One region of the Gilliamella sp. wkB7 genome, then DNA from elsewhere that is predicted to be linked to it. Evidence: riboswitches for the same ligand, from Rfam matches in the RefSeq annotation. Region 1 holds a riboswitch; the other holds the start of a gene.
The links. A riboswitch is a leader RNA that binds a small molecule or an ion and turns the genes downstream of it on or off. The one in region 1 is predicted to bind thiamine pyrophosphate.
Positions count from the first base shown of each region.

Region 2: linked by a shared signal. The riboswitch ahead of thiB (thiamine ABC transporter substrate binding subunit) and the one ahead of thiM (hydroxyethylthiazole kinase) in region 1 are both predicted to bind thiamine pyrophosphate.

Region 1 covers NZ_CM004509.1:2,334,586-2,342,850, forward strand. Annotated here, with positions in the region: gene A9G17_RS10305 (STY0301 family protein) at 605-1,090, shown strand; gene A9G17_RS10310 (STY0301 family protein) at 1,251-1,703, shown strand; gene thiD (bifunctional hydroxymethylpyrimidine kinase/phosphomethylpyrimidine kinase) at 2,034-2,828, opposite strand; gene thiE (thiamine phosphate synthase) at 2,833-3,486, opposite strand; gene thiM (hydroxyethylthiazole kinase) at 3,496-4,284, opposite strand; TPP riboswitch at 4,343-4,445, opposite strand; gene trkA (Trk system potassium transporter TrkA) at 4,482-5,843, opposite strand; gene trpS (tryptophan--tRNA ligase) at 6,011-7,006, opposite strand; gene A9G17_RS10340 (phosphoglycolate phosphatase) at 7,045-7,740, opposite strand; gene rpe (ribulose-phosphate 3-epimerase) at 7,733-8,265, opposite strand, start outside.
Region 2 covers NZ_CM004509.1:2,764,226-2,772,490, forward strand. Annotated here, with positions in the region: gene A9G17_RS12185 (DUF6708 domain-containing protein) at 1-241, shown strand, start outside; gene A9G17_RS12190 (DUF6708 domain-containing protein) at 280-1,092, shown strand; gene A9G17_RS12195 (DUF6708 domain-containing protein) at 1,138-1,962, shown strand; gene A9G17_RS12200 (DUF6708 domain-containing protein) at 2,001-2,813, shown strand; TPP riboswitch at 3,150-3,257, shown strand; gene thiB (thiamine ABC transporter substrate binding subunit) at 3,298-4,305, shown strand; gene thiP (thiamine/thiamine pyrophosphate ABC transporter permease) at 4,339-5,907, shown strand; gene thiQ (thiamine ABC transporter ATP-binding protein ThiQ) at 5,894-6,604, shown strand; gene cptA (phosphoethanolamine transferase CptA) at 6,740-8,265, shown strand, end outside.

The sequences.
Region 1 (8,265 bases):
TTGGTTTTAGTACCAGATAAGTTTTCTTACTTTTAAGGATCTCAAATATTATTAAAATAATATCTATTTTATGCTAATGGATAATTTCGATATTCTTATCGAAAAGATTGATACCTTAGTAAACTTAAATTGCGGATTTTTTAATAAAACAGGTTAATATTTATGAATAATGTTATACATATCGATCTGTTTTTTGACTAAATAATGCTATTTAAACTAATCCAATATGGCATTAAATTGAGATTTGCTTTCAACCGTTTTATATGGATATCAATGCAGGCAGATTTCCGAAGAAAAGTTCAGTGAAAGATAGAGCGGAAAATATCATTTATAATTTTGAATAATTTGATAAATATAGCTAAAAAAATATCTCGTAATAGTAAAAAAATTGTCCTCCAAATTGATAATAAAACAGTATAGACTCCTGAATAATTTTTACAAATATCACTGTTTTTACTGAAACGTATGCGTTACCTGAAACTTTTTAACAAATTTGTTTTATAAAAGATTTCTTATTTTATTTAAAAGATTAATTCATCTTGATCTTTGTTACGGTGTTGGCATAATCATTTAAGCAATAATTGATTTTAAAAGGATTTATAAGATGAATAAAAAAATCTTACGCTTCACTATCGTTTCAATGGCTTGGTTGGCTGCCGTTTTTGCTGTGAATGCTTATCAAATTGAATGTCCAAAAGCACTCAAAGTCAAAACATCTGTCGAAAACCTTCCTGATGGCTGGGAAGTTATTGAGAGTGAAGATAGTACTCTATATGAGCCTGCTAGCCTATCTGTTTTTTACAATAAACCCGTTAAAATGATAGAACAAAAGCCTGAAGAAACTTTAATCGGCCGTAAAAATTGGGGTAAACAGTTTGAGCTTACATGGCTGGTAAGTCCGCCTCTCGAAGATGTGCCATTTTATGTCAATTGTAGTTATGATGGAAGTTTTATCCAATTGATAAAAAAAATTGATCGTTCGGTAAATATTTGCAAAGGTTTTTATTCTGAGGATAAATACGGCAAAGTAGAAAATAATATTGTTTCAATTAATTGTACCAATAATGAAACAAACGAAACAAATAATTAGGTCGAAACTTTATTATCAAACTAGGATAATTAATAATCGAATTTATTAAAAGGGCAATTATAACGATCCAATATTTTTATGTAATTGTCGTAATTATTTTAATATTAATTGTTTTTCCTATTTATTAATAGCAAAGACAGTTTTTAAAGGAAAATAGAATATGAAAGGAAAAAGATTATACAGCGCTATAATAACCATCGTTTGTTTGGCGAGTGTTTTTACTGTAAATGCATATCAGATTGATTGTCCAAAAGAGATGACCATCAAAGTAAAAGTTGAAGAAATGCCAGATGGATGGGAAATTTCGGAAGATGGAACTTACACTTCATCTTTTTTTAATTTGGGACTTTTTTATGATAAACCCGCTAACAAAGCTTCACAGGTACCTGCAAAAGGCACAATTGATGGTCAACAACAAAAATTAGTATGGGAAGTGAATCATGTCAAAGATACCGCTCCTTATTATGTTGTTTGTCAATATACGAGCGGAGTTGCAATCACCAAAAAGATTGATCTTTCAATGAAGAGTTGCTGGGCGCTCTATTCAGAAGATAAAGATACAAAACAAGGATCGCTCTACTGTAGTGTGAGCGAAGCAAAGAATCTGCATTAGTTTATTTGATGTACAAATCTTTCAATACAAGAATCATGATTGCATGGAAAGAGAGAGCAAAACCTTTTGAATCATACCCCCGTATCTTTAAAGATTACTTCTTAAAGATAGCGTATTTGTGATTCATGTTAGATGTAATCGTGATTTTAACTCCTATGTTTTTGATGGTTATTGGTCTTTGAGTAATAAAAAAGCAATTCCATTGATTAATTGAAATTGGGATTGAGATAATTTTAGATATTTATGTCCTGTTGGTGTGCCGTTATGTTTAAAAATCATATTAACTCTTTTTTCTACACACCAGTTTCAGTATTTATTAAAAAATTTAATCTACCACCACTGATAAAAATGGTGCGTTGGACCAATTCCTTGACCAATATTTAAATCATCTGCATGAGTAATTGCACCTTGCAAATAGTCTTTCGCTTGATGTATGGCATCTTCTAAACCATATTTAGGCAAAAGAGCCGCAATAGCTGCCGATAATGTGCAACCTGTGCCATGAGTATTTTTAGTTTCAATTCGTGGTGAGACCATTCTAATCGTTTGCATTGGGGTTATTAAATAATCCGGGCTCTCTGGACTGGGTAAATGCCCACCTTTCATTAAAACTGCTTTACAACCTAATTTCAATAACTCATGACCTTGCTGTTGCATTTGATCTTCGTTTTTTGCTTCTTCACAATCGAGTAACGCTGCTGCTTCGGGAAGATTGGGTGTTATTACCGTTGATAAAGGTATTAATAGTTCACGAATAGCACTAACTGCGTCAGATTTTAACAGCGTATGTCCCCCTTTAGCGATCATCACCGTATCAAGCACAATGTTAGCAATAGGGTTATTGTTCAGCAGATGATAAACAGTCGTTACGATCTCTTTGTCCATTAGCATTCCCATTTTCACGCTATCAATTTTTATATCGTGATATAGAGTATTAAATTGTTTAGCCACAAATGTAGGATCAATTGCCAATACGCTATCAACGCCTTGAGTACTTTGTGCGGTAAGGGCGGTGATTACTGACATTCCATAGGCTCCGAGAGATGAAAAGGTTTTTAAATCTGCTTGGATACCTGCACCACCACTTGGATCAGAACCGGCAATGGTTAAAGCAACGGTTGTCATAATATTACCCCTTATTATTTTTAGCTTGTTGGATTTTTTCAAGTAGCGATAGTGTGGCTTGTTGTATATCTTTTTGACCACAAATTGCCGAAACGACAGCGATGCCTTCAATACCACTTTGCAATATTGGGGTAGCATTATTGGCATTAATACCACCTATTGCCACAGCAGGGCGCTGTTTTAGCTTAACTAATTGAGTTAATTGTGGCATGCCCATTGCTGGTGCGGCATCTTGTTTAGTGGTGGTAGGATAAATTGGACCAATCCCAATATAATCGACAAGTTGCCATGGGACTTCATTGAGTTGTTGTCGATTAGCGACCGAAAATCCTAGCCATTTGTCATTGCCAATTAATTTACGTGTGACATCAACAGGTAAATCGCTTTGCCCAATATGGACACCATCGGCATCAATTGCTAGGGCTATATCAACATGATCGTTAATAAATAAAGGAACACGGGTATCGCTTAACACTTCTTTTAATGCTAATGCTGCGTAATACCAATTTTTACCAGAAAATTCATGTTCTGATCTTAATTGAACGGCGGTTACCCCATTAGCAATAGCGATTTTTGTTGTCTCTACCATGCCAGTAATACCACCACATAAGATTGGATCTAGGACTAAATAGAGACTTAAGTCGAGAAGTTTATTCATCTGATTTCCTTATACTTGTGATGGGTTAAATAGTGAAAGCTGATCGATCAGCGATACCGCATAAGTGCCTAACCCTTGTTGTTTGTTGGCAAGCTCTCCAGCTTTTTTCATCATAAAACAGGCTGAGGCTGTAGCAAGTAAGGTATTAGATGAGCCAGCAATAAAAGCTGCAACCATGGCTGATAGCGAGCAACCAGTACCAGTAATTTTAGTTAATGCTATATCCCCGCCTTTGATGCAGTAAGTCTGTTCACCATTAGTGATATAATCAATATCCCCAGTAATACTAATGATGGTTTGGTGTTTTTGGGCAAGTTGTTTAGCTGCATTTAAGGCTGATTCAGTAGAATCTTGACCGTCAGGACCTTTGGCAGATGAGTTATCGCCATTTAAGGCTAATATTTCTGAAGCATTACCACGAATAACGGTAGGTTTATAACCAATTAATTGATGAACTATATCGGTACGATAAGCAAGTGCTGGTCCGACTGCGACCGGATCGAGTACCCATGGTATATGATTTTTTTGAGCACTGGCAGCCGCTAATAACATGCTTTCTGCACTATTGCTATCAAGGGTTCCAACATTGATTAATAAACTATTGGCAATTTGCACAAATGAGGCAACTTCTTGCTGAGCAATGACCATGGCTGGTGATGCGCCAATTGCTAATAATACATTCGCTGTAAAATTTTGAACCACATCATTGGTAATACAGTGTACTAATGGATGTTGTTGTTTTACATGATCGATAAAAGGTCTTGCTTGGGTTATTTGCAGGGTTTGAGTGGCAGACATATTCTTTCCTTACAACAATTTATAAAGTTAGCTTAGGGAAGAGTGTGCCAATTGAGGACTTTCAAGGCTTAGACTTCCCTACGCTGGTATAATCCAGATCAGGTTCAACGGGTAAAATCTCAGTTTTTTGTGGGTAACAAAAAACACCCCGAGTCAAAAGAGCTTTTATTATGGACTGACTAATAATTTAACACAAGTTATTGTAATAATTTTTCTATATCAGTTATGTCACGTCGGTCAGGTAAGAAGATGATGAGATGATCGTTACTTTCGATGGTTAAGTCTGTATTAACGATAATCACATCTTCACCACGCACTACCGCACCAATGGTAGCACCAGAAGGTAATTTTAAACCGTTGATATTTTTACCCACTAGTTTGGAACTCTCTTTATCTCCATGTGCAATCACCTCGACAATTTCAGATTCGCCCTGTCTTAAAGAGACCACTTTAACAACCGCCGATTGTCTTACATGGCTTAATAGCTCTGAAATAGTGGCATGTTGTGGTGAAATAGCAATATCTATAACGCTATCATTAATCAGTTCAAGGTAGGCTTGCTTTTGGATTAAAACAATCACTTTTTTAGCGCCCATTCTTTTAGCTAACATGGATGACATAATGTTAGATTCATCGTCACTCGTTACAGCAATAAACAGATCCGTTAGTTCAACTTGTTCTTGTGATAGCAATTCTTGATCTGACGATTCACCATGTAAAACCGTGGTATTAACCAGCTGTTCGGCAATTAATTCGGCACGTTCAGCATTACGTTCAATTAATTTAACTTGATAGTCATTCTCTAAACGTTTAGCTAAAGCAATCGCGATGCCGCCACCACCACTAATTATGATGCGTTTATAAGGTTTTTCTAGCCGCTGTAATTCACTTGTTACTGCTTTGATATTGCTAGGTGGGGTGATGAAATAAACCATATCACCCGCTTCAATGAGTGTGGAGCCTAATGGGCGAATAAAGCGATTTTTTCGATATATTGCAACCACTCTGGCTTCAACATGGGGTAAATGTTCTTTCAGTTCAGACAATTCGCTTCCGACTAAGGCTCCACCATAGTAAGCCGTCACTGCAACCAAACATACACGGTTATCGTAAAAAGAGGCAAACTGTAACGAGCCTGGATATTGTACTAACTGGCTTACGTGATTGGTGATCAGATTTTCTGGAGCAATAATATGGTCGATATTAATGCAATCTTTATTGAAAAATGGATATTTTTCGTCGTTATATTCTGGTGCACGAATACGTGCGACTTTTTGCGGAATATTGAACATAACGTGACCTATTTGACAGGCCATCATATTCACTTCGTCCGAATTAGTGACGGCAACCAGCATATCAGCCGATTCAGCACCCGCACTTTCTAATACTTGTGGATAAGATGATTTGCCACAAATGACCTGTAAATCAAAACGCTCTTGTAAAGATTGCAATTTATCATGATCTTCATCGACCACCGTTACATCGTTTTGTTTTTCGGTAACAAGGTATTCAGCTAAAGCACTGCCTGTTTGTCCAGCACCAAGAATAATAATCTTCATAACTAACCCATATATTTAGATGGCTTTAATCGTTATTCACTAACTTCGTTGATTAAAGCCAATCTATACTATTTTTTTGTGATAGTTAGCGATTTTAAGTTATAACTATCAGTTTGTGGTTTAGCAGTTAATGGTTTATTTTTTTAAAAACAGTTTATTAAAATTGTTTATACAAAACCAATTGCGTCATAAACCTTTTTCAAGGTTGGTTCGGCTTTTGAACGTGCTTTTTCTGCACCTTCTTGCATGATTGAATGTAAGTAACTTTCATCATCACGATATTGGTGATATTTAGTTTGCAACGCTGTTAACATATCAATCACTTGAGTTGACACTTCAGTTTTAAGGTGTCCGTACATTTTGCCTTCAAACTCTTTTTCAAGTTCAGCAATAGGTTTACCTGTAATACCTGTTAAGATATCAAGTAAGTTAGATACACCAGCTTTATTTTTTAAATCGTAACGTACGACTGGTGGTTCATCAGAATCGGTCATTGCTCGTTTGATTTTCTTCTCAACGTCTTTAGGATTTTCAAGTAATCCAATCACATTATTGCGGTTTTCATCTGATTTAGACATTTTTTTGGTTGGATCTTGTAATGACATGACCCGTGCACCAACTTTAGCAATAAAAGGCTCTGGCACAGTAAAGATATCGCCATAAAGCGCATTAAAACGCATAGCAATATCACGCGATAATTCAAGGTGTTGCTTTTGATCGTCACCAACAGGTACTAAATTGGCTTGGTATAATAAAATATCGGCAGCCATCAAAACTGGATAATCAAATAGACCCGCATTGATATTTTCGGCATGGCGAGCTGATTTGTCCTTAAACTGTGTCATTCGACTGAGTTCACCAAAATAGGTGTAACAGTTTAATGCCCAACCTAGTTCAGCATGAGCGGGTACATGGGATTGTACAAAAATAGTGCTTTGCTTTGGATCGATGCCACATGCTAAATATAAAGCTAATGTATCAAGGGTTGCTTTGCGCAATTTTTGTGGGTCTTGACGTACAGTAATTGCGTGCTGATTGACGATACAATAAACGCAATCATATTCGTTTTGCAACGCTACCCAGTTTTTTAAAGCCCCTAAATAGTTGCCAAGTGTTAGTTCGCCTGATGGCTGAGCGCCACTAAATACAATCGGTTTACTCATAATTTATTCCTAATCTAGTTATTCTTTATCTTTGCTTATTATTTCTTAGCTTCAGCTTTAGGCTGAGGTAATAAGGTTAATATATCTTTAAAATCATCAAATAAAAAATCGGGATTGCTCGTTGCAATCGAGATGCCATAGTTATACCCATAAGTTAGTGCAACCGTCGGGCATTTGGCATTTTGCGCGGCAGTAATATCGTTTTTAGAATCGCCTACAAACAATAATTGATCGCTAAATAAACCAAAGGTTGCCATGACTTGGTATAACGGAGCTGGATGGGGTTTTAATTTAATAACATCACCACCACCAAGCACTAGGGAAAAGTACTCATTTATGCCAAGCGATGATAATAGGGCAGGCAAAAATTGAGCGGGCTTATTGGTGACTAGTGCTAGTGGATATTGATTCTCATGCAGCGTTTTTAAGGTTTCTTTGACATGCGGAAACAGCTTAGTTTCAGCGTCCATCACTTTGTCATAATGTTGATTAAATAGGGCCTTAGCTTGGGAAAGCTGTTCAGTTGATGGAACAACATTGATCGCTTTAAAAATGCGTTCTAACATCACATCAATGCCATTTCCAACAAAGTTTTTTACTTGTTCGTTTGTTATTGTGGGTAGTTTTAAATCTGCAAGCATGTTTTGTGCAGCAAGTGCAAGTCCTGGCACACTATCAACGAGTGTACCATCTAAATCAAAGGCGATTGCTTGAATATCTTGTAATTTATGCATGTGTTACTCCTGCTAACTGTTGGCGCATAGCGTCAATTACTGCTTTGTAATCTGGTTCACCAAAAATAGCTGAGCCCGCGACAAACATATCGGCACCCGCTTTGGCAATTTCGGCAATGTTGTCAACTTTTACGCCACCATCGACTTCTAAACGAATATCTCGTCCTGACTCAATAATGCGTTTTCTGGTTTGTTGTAATTTTTTTAAAGTGGATGGAATGAAAGACTGTCCACCAAAACCAGGGTTAACGCTCATTAATAAAATAATGTCAATTTTATCAATAATATAATCTAAGTAATCTAAAGGGGTAGCTGGATTAAGCACAATACCAGCACTGCAACCATGATCTTTGATTAATTGTATTGAGCGATCCAAATGGATGGTCGCCTCGGGATGAATAGAAATATTAGTAGCACCCGCTTTAGCGAAAGAGGTAATTAATTCTTCAACCGGTGAAACCATTAAATGCACATCAATGGGTGCAGTGATCCCATAGTCACGTAACGCTTTGCAAAACATTGAAC
Region 2 (8,265 bases), 430 kb from region 1:
GTTAGATCCTGCACGAGCAGCAACAGGTAGAATGTTTGTCTGGGGTTGGATCAATAGTTTTATGGTTTATTATAAATCAGCCAATATAGATGATGGCGAATACAAGACGGATGAAGAAGCAAAATTTAAAACAGATATGATAGAGGGTGAGGGTTGGCCAGAATGGATGGTGGAAGCCTTTAATGCTACATCACTTGAAGAATTAGCTGCAATTAAGCAAAAATATAATATCAAACCATAATAACGAACTTAAATAGAACGTAAAGGAATAAAACAGTAATGCCCTCAAAATACCGTCCCCAGATCTTTGGTTGGTTTGGCGATCTGGATAAAGGCCCTCATAGCCTACCATTGCATGATGATCGCTTAATTTATGCCAATGATAACTATTGTGCCTTTATTCGTCAGGAACATAGTGATCAAATTTTTTATACATGTCTATATTTTGTTGCGATTATTTTGTTGAGTATATTAATTGTAGGTATGGTTATATTTATTTTTGGATTTGATCATGAACTGGCACTGATTGGAATAATTGGTTTTATTACTTGTGGTTTTGGTTTATATCTAATTATTCCTGAATTCTACCAGAATGCATTTTCACGCCACTGTAGTCCAATTATATTTAATCGTAAGACGGGTAAAGTGTATGTTAATGAAAGTTACTTTTTCAACTTTAAAGTATTACGGCACCCAAAAGTATTTTTACAACCGAAAAAACGCCGTATACAAGAGTATGATTGGAATGATATGCATGGCGTAATTATCCATAATTTTTCTCGTAATGCTTTAACCTCAACGGTGTTAATGGTATGTCAACCCGGTACACATCAGGTTATTGACCATGTTATGTTAGATCCGGCTCAACCCGGAGCAGGTAGTTTGCATGTTTGGTGTTGGATTAACAGTTTTATGGTTTATTATAAATCAGCCGATATAGATGACGGCGAATACAAAACAGATGAAGAGGCAAAATTCAAAGAGGATATGATAGAGGGTGAAGGTTGGCCAGAATGGATGGTGGAAGCCTTTAATGCCACATCACTTGAAGAGTTATCTACAATTAAGCAAAAATATAATATCAAGCCATAATAACGAACTTAAACAGAACGCAAAGGAATAAGGAATAAAACATTAATGCCATCAAAATACCGCCCCCAAATTTTAGGTTGGTTTGGCGACCTAGATAAAGGCCCTTATAGCCTATCATTGCATGATAGTCGGTTAATTTATGCGAATAATAACTATTGTGCCTTTATTCGTCAGGAACATAATGATCAGATTTTTTATACTTGTCTCTATTTTATTGCCATTATTTTGTTGATTGGAACTATCATAGGATGTCTTTGGCTAGCGGTTCTACATGATAATTCTAAAATAGAGTTTGTTGATCTGGTTGTTATAGCCTGTTTTTTTACTAGCCTTTTTGCTTTAAATTATGCAATTCCTGAATTCTATCAAAATGCATTTTCACGCCTTGGAAGTCCCATTATATTTAATCGTAAAACGGGTAAAGTGTATGTTAATGAAAGTTATTTTTTTAACTTTAAATTTTTTCGGCATCCAAAAGTATTTTTACAACCGAAAAAACGCCGAATACAAGAGTATGATTGGAATGATATGCATGGTGTAATTATCCATAATTTTTCACGGAATGCTTTAATTTCAACGGTATTAATTGTGTGTCAACCCGGTACACATCAGGTTATTGACCATGTTATGTTAGATCCGGCTCAACCAGGAGCAGGTAGTTTTCATGTTTGGTGTTGGATTAACAGTTTTATGGTGAATTATGAATCAGCCAATATAGATGATGGTGAATACAAAACAGATGAAGAAGGAAAATTTAAAACAGATATAATAGAGGGTGAAGGTTGGCCAGAATGGATGGTGGAAGCCTTTAATGCTACATCACTTGAAGAGTTAGCTGCAATTAAACAAAAATATAATATCAAGCCATAATAACGAACTTAAGTAGAACGTAAAGGAATAAAACAGTAATGCCCTCAAAATACCGCCCCCAGATCTTTGGTTGGTTTGGAGACCTAGATAAAGGTCCTTATGGCCTATCATTGCATTGTCGTCGATTAATTTATGCTAATGATAACTATTGTGCATTTATTCGTCAGCGACGAAATGATCAGATTTTTTATACATATCTTTATTTTATTTGTATTATTGGGATGAATATTCTAATTGTTGGTATGGTTATGTTTATTTTTGGATTTGATCACGAACTAACACTAATTGGAATAATTGGTTTTATTACTTGTAGTTTTGGTTTATATCTAATTATTCCTGAATTCTACCAGAATGCATTTTCACGCCACTGTAGTCCAATTATATTTAATCGTAAGACGGGTAAAGTGTATGTTAATGAAAGTTACTTTTTTAACTTTAAAGTATTACGGCACCCAAAAGTATTTTTACAACCGAAAAAACGCCGCATACAAGAGTATGATTGGAATGATATGCATGGCGTAATTATCCATAATTTTTCACGCAATGCTTTAACCTCAACGGTGTTAATGGTATGTCAACCCAGTACACATCAGGTTATTGACCATGTTATGTTAGATCCGGCTCAACCCGGAGCAGGTAGTTTGCATGTTTGGTGTTGGATTAACAGTTTTATGGTGAATTATGAATCAGCCGATATAGATGATGGCGAATACAAGACAGATGAAGAGGTAAAATTCAAAGAGGATATGATAGAGGGTGAGGGTTGGCCAGAATGGATGGTGGAAGCCTTTAATGCTACATCACTTGAAGAGTTAGCTGCAATTAAACAAAAATATAATATCAAGCCATAATAACGAACTTAAATAACTTGAATGGATAATGATGATTGAATATAAGAACAGTAATAAAAAGTCTTTTTATTCACATGAATTCTATTAGACATTTAATAATAAAATAGACGAAACGGTATAGACTCCTGAATATTTTTTACAAAAATCGCTATTTTTATTTTAAGCATAACCGTTTTTATACCTAAATGAGGAGCTACTGGTTACTAATGTTTGATATGATTTAAATTTAACTAAAAATAATGGATTTTCTGATGATTTTTTACCAGAAAATGATACCTTAAAAATAACTTACCACTTTCTTTATTTACAATTTTCCAACTAACTACTAAACTAATATCGTTCTCAACGGGGTGCCTTATGGGCTGAGAGTGTTAGATTTACTAATGCAACTCGTCGAACCTGAACTGGGTCATGCCAGCGGAGGGATTTGAGTTATCGTGTCTGCTCAAACCTTTTGTCTTTTATTCGCTTTTTTGGAGGCAAAATGTTTTGTAATAAATTCTTACTGTCATTTTTATTTTCTGTATTCTTTGTAGCAACTTCTGCCAATGCTAAAATTCATGAAAAACCTATTTTAACTGTTTATAGTTATAGCTCTTTTATTTCCGAGTGGGGACCAGGTGAAGCAATTAAACAGGGCTTTGAAGCGCAGTGTGATTGCCAACTTGATATTGTAACGCTAGGCGATGGTGTGTCGATTTTAAATCGTCTTCGCCTTGAGGGTAATAAAACCAATGCTGATGTTATTTTAGGTTTAGACAATAATCTTTTAGGACAAGCTAAACAGGCTAATATCATGGCACCTCATCAAATAGCCAAACCTAACAATCTTAATACTGATTGGTGGGATGAAGATTTTATGCCGTATGATTTCGGTTATTTTGCTTTTATCTACAATAAAGAAAAAATAAAGAATCCTCCTCACTCATTGCATGAGTTAGTTGACAATAAAGCCAATTGGAAGATTATTTATCAAGATCCTAGAACCAGTACTCCCGGATTAGGATTGCTATTTTGGGTAAAAAATATTTATGGTAAGGATGCGGTATCTGCATGGCAAAAAATTGCTAAAAATACTGTTACAGTTACTAAAGGGTGGAGTGAGGCATACGGTATGTTCTTAAAAGGTGAAGCTGATTTGGTACTGAGTTATAGCACATCGCCAGTTGCACATATAATTAATGATCAAGATTATCGTTATAATGCCGCTATTTTTGATGAGGGGCATTATCGTCAAGTTGAAATAGCAGGTATCACCAAATATAGTCAACAACCACAATTAGCACGTCGCTTTTTACAATATCTATTAACACCCGAGGTACAACGGCAATTTGCTGAAAAAAATGTTATGTATCCTATTATAAATACGCCATTACCCCCTGCGTTTGATCAGATTAATAAAGTTAGTAAAGCGCTCGAATTTGATGCAGAGAAAGTGGTTGATAATCAAAAAGCTTGGATACGAGAATGGCAATCAGCCATTAGTCAGTAATAAAATAGATTGTTAATTTTATTATAAAAAGCAATGTTAAATTTTAAAACGTTACTGCCAGGTATCAGCGCTGCTAGTTTGATAATAGCAGTTTTAGGCACTGCATTGTTTGCACTTTGCCATACAGCCATAAAGTCCGATAATTTAACGGTTTATATTGATAATTATTTATTGCACATTATTTGGATCACTTTCATGCAAGCGATATTATCGACGTTTTTGTCGGTATTTTTGGCCGTTGCTATGGCTAAAGCGTTATCCATTATCGATTTTTTGGGAAAAAGCTTTCTGATACGGATTATGCCCGTTACCTTTATATTACCAACATTAGTTGTTGTAACCGGGCTATTATCTGTTTATGGTCAACAAGGTTTATTTGCTACGTGTTTTACTTATTTAGGTTTATCTTTTCCAAATTCAATTTATGGACTGGTTGGGATTTTATTGGCTCATGTTTTTTTGAATTTTCCTTATGCGAGTGGTCTATTTTATCAAACATTAACGAGTGTTCCTGTTGAGCAAAAGCAAATGGCTGCTCAGCTTAATTTTTCTCATTTTACTTATTTTAAATTAGTAGAATGGCCATTATTGCGTCGGCAGCTTTTACCCATGTCAGGACTGATTTTTATGCTTTGCTTTACCAGCTTTGCTATAGTGTTGGCATTAGGAGGTGGGCCGAAGTATACCACTATTGAAGTTGCTATTTACCAATCGATTCGCGATTTTGATTTGATGCAAGCTGTTATGTTAGCAATCATACAACTTATTTGTTGTATGAGTTTTGTTTGGATACTGCGAAAAACAAATCATTATCGCGATCTTAGTGCACAGTATATTCGCTACCAATATCGTTTACCCAACACTGTGACTATAGGTTTAGTTAGTGCTGTTATTGTGATTTTGGGAGCAATGTATATATTTTTGCCAATGATTACATTATTGATTGAAGGTATTGGTTATTTTCAATGGTCGCAGTTAAATTGGGCTTTTCAGCAAGCTGTTATCTATTCGTTAATAATTGCCCTTAGTTCAGCTTTGGTGGCTATGTTACTTGCTTTATTAATACTTTGGACCAATAGCCGTCTATTGATTGGCAATCAGCAACAGTGGAGCAATCGTTTAATGTTAGTGGGGTCATTGATATTAACCATTCCAAGCATGGTACTTGCATCAGGATTGTTTATTTTGTTATTTCAGTATGCTGATAATACCGTGTTTGTCTGTGGTTTAATGATGCTTTGCAATGGTCTAATGGCCTTACCTTTTATCTTAAAAAATCTTGAAATGCCAATGTTTGATGTTACATCACGGTATTGGCAATTATGTCAATCTTTAAACATTGCAGGTATTAGGCATTTTTATCTAATTGAATATAAATCATTAAAAAAACTTCTTACGTTGAGCTTGGCCTTTTCGGCATTATTGTCAATGGGTGATTTTGGTATTATTGCGTTGTTTGGTGGGCAAGCCGTTACCACATTACCTTATTATTTGTATCAACAAATAGCGCATTATCATTATCAAGAGAGCGCCGTGACGGCTGCATTTTTGTTAATCTTATCTTTTAGTTTATTAATTGTGATGGATTATGATCGAACTTAATCAAATTAATTATCAATATGATGATTTTAAGATGCATTTTAATATGCACATTGCTACCCAAGAAAAAGTAGTCATTGTTGGACCGAGTGGTGCGGGTAAAAGTACCTTATTAAGCTTGATCGCAGGATTTATTTTTCCAAGTTCCGGGCAAATCATCCTTAATAATCAAAATATGACGCAAACTTTACCGGGTAAGCGCCCAGTTTCGATGCTGTTTCAAAATAATAACTTATTCGATCATTTAACCGTTGAGCAAAATATTGCTTTAGGCATTAAACCGTCATTAAAACTAACGACTTTTGAGAAGCAAAATATTGCCGATATGTTGGCTAAAGTTGGTTTATCGGGCTTTAATGATCGCTATCCCAATCAACTTTCCGGTGGACAGCGTCAACGAGTTGCTTTGGCACGCTGTTTAATTCAACATCGTCCTATTTTATTATTGGATGAACCATTTTCTGCACTAGACCAAGCTTTACGGTTTGAAATGCTAGCACTGGTTAATCATATCTGTGATGAATTCGCTTTAACGTTACTCATGGTTTCACATTATCTAGATGAGTCTTTAGAAAACTTTTCACGTTGTTTAGTTGTTGATAATGGAAAGATCATATTTAATAATCCTCCTTATCAACTTAATGAACCCGAAAATATGGTTATTGCTCAATTATTAGGTTTGCCAATAAATAAAAGCTAAAACGATTTTATTTCAATGCTTAAATAAAACGATTGTCTGCTAATTTATTTCTAAATATAAAATTGTTATCACTTAAGGTTTTATTAATGTTGTAGGGGTAATTTATACATTTTTATAACCTATAATATCGAATAAATTTTCATGACGAATATAAAAGAAAACAAAAAGTTTAGCTGGTTAGCGCTTATCTTTACTATTTTATTTTTTACTTTTTTTTCAAGTGGTTTACAACTTTATATCTTCATTTCTGGACACGCCAATGTGATAGGTCTACGTGATTCAATCATCTATAGTTTGATCTGGTTGATCCCAGTTTTAATATATCCAAATCAGACTCGAAAAATTGCCACGTTCTATGGTTTGATTGTAGGAAGCTTATCACTGATTTCAATAAGTTATTTTATAATTTATCGCCAAGAGTTTTCTCAAAGTGTATTTTTTGTCATGGCTGAATCGAATTTGACTGAATCAAATGAGTTTATTCAACAGTATTTCAGTTTAAAATTAATGGCTATAGTGATTATTTATTGTTTGATTGGTATTTATCTTTGGCGAAAGGTAAGACCTGTCTATGTTAAAAACACAACCAAATGGATTATATCATTATTAATTGCCATTTATGCCATTATGCCACTGGTTATTAGTGTTACAATCAAAAAATCATCCTTGCAAAAAGCAACAACACATCTATTAAGTCGAATGGAAACAACTGTACCTTGGCAACTGATTAATAGTTATATAGCTTATCGGTCTCAACTTTCGAATATGGAAGATATAATGCATCATTTGAATACTTTACCTCCCGTTGAAAATTTAAAAGATGCCAATGGTAATACTCCCAGAACACTGGTGTTAATTATTGGTGAATCAACTACACGTAATCGAATGAGTATTTATGGATATCCACGTAATACAACGCCACAAATCGAGCAATTTAAAAAGGATAATCCTGAATTTTTAGTGTTTAATGATGTTGTGTCATCAAGGCCTTATACCATAGAGGTTTTACAACAAGCCTTAACTTTTGCAGATGAACAACATCCTGACCTTTACCTTACTCAACCTTCGTTAATACATTTAATGAAACAGGCAGGGTATAAAACCTATTGGATAACAAATCAACAAACAATGACCAAACGAAATACTATGTTGACGATGTTTTCTAAACAAGCAGATGAACAGTTTTATATGAATAACGATCGTAATCAAAGTTCAAGGCAATATGATGAATCGGTCTTTGAACCGTTTATGAAAGTACTTGCTAAACATGAAGAAAAAAAATTTATCATTATTCATTTGCTCGGTACACATATGAAATATGAGTTCCGTTATCCGAAAAATGGAGAACATGATCGATTTAAAGACAAAGCGAGTATTCCATTTAAAATTGATGATGAGAACGTGGATGAATATAACTCTTATGATAATGCAATAAGTTATAATGATTTTGTGACAACCACATTATTTACTCTATTTAAAAATAGTCATGAAAATGGTTTTATGTTGTATTTTTCAGATCATGGTGAAGATGTCTACCAAACCCCGCCTCATGATATTTTAGGGCGTAATGAAAAGGCACCAACCCGCACCATGTATACTATACCCTTTATGTTATGGCAATCACCGAGTTGGATCGCATCTCACCCTAATCACTATCAAGA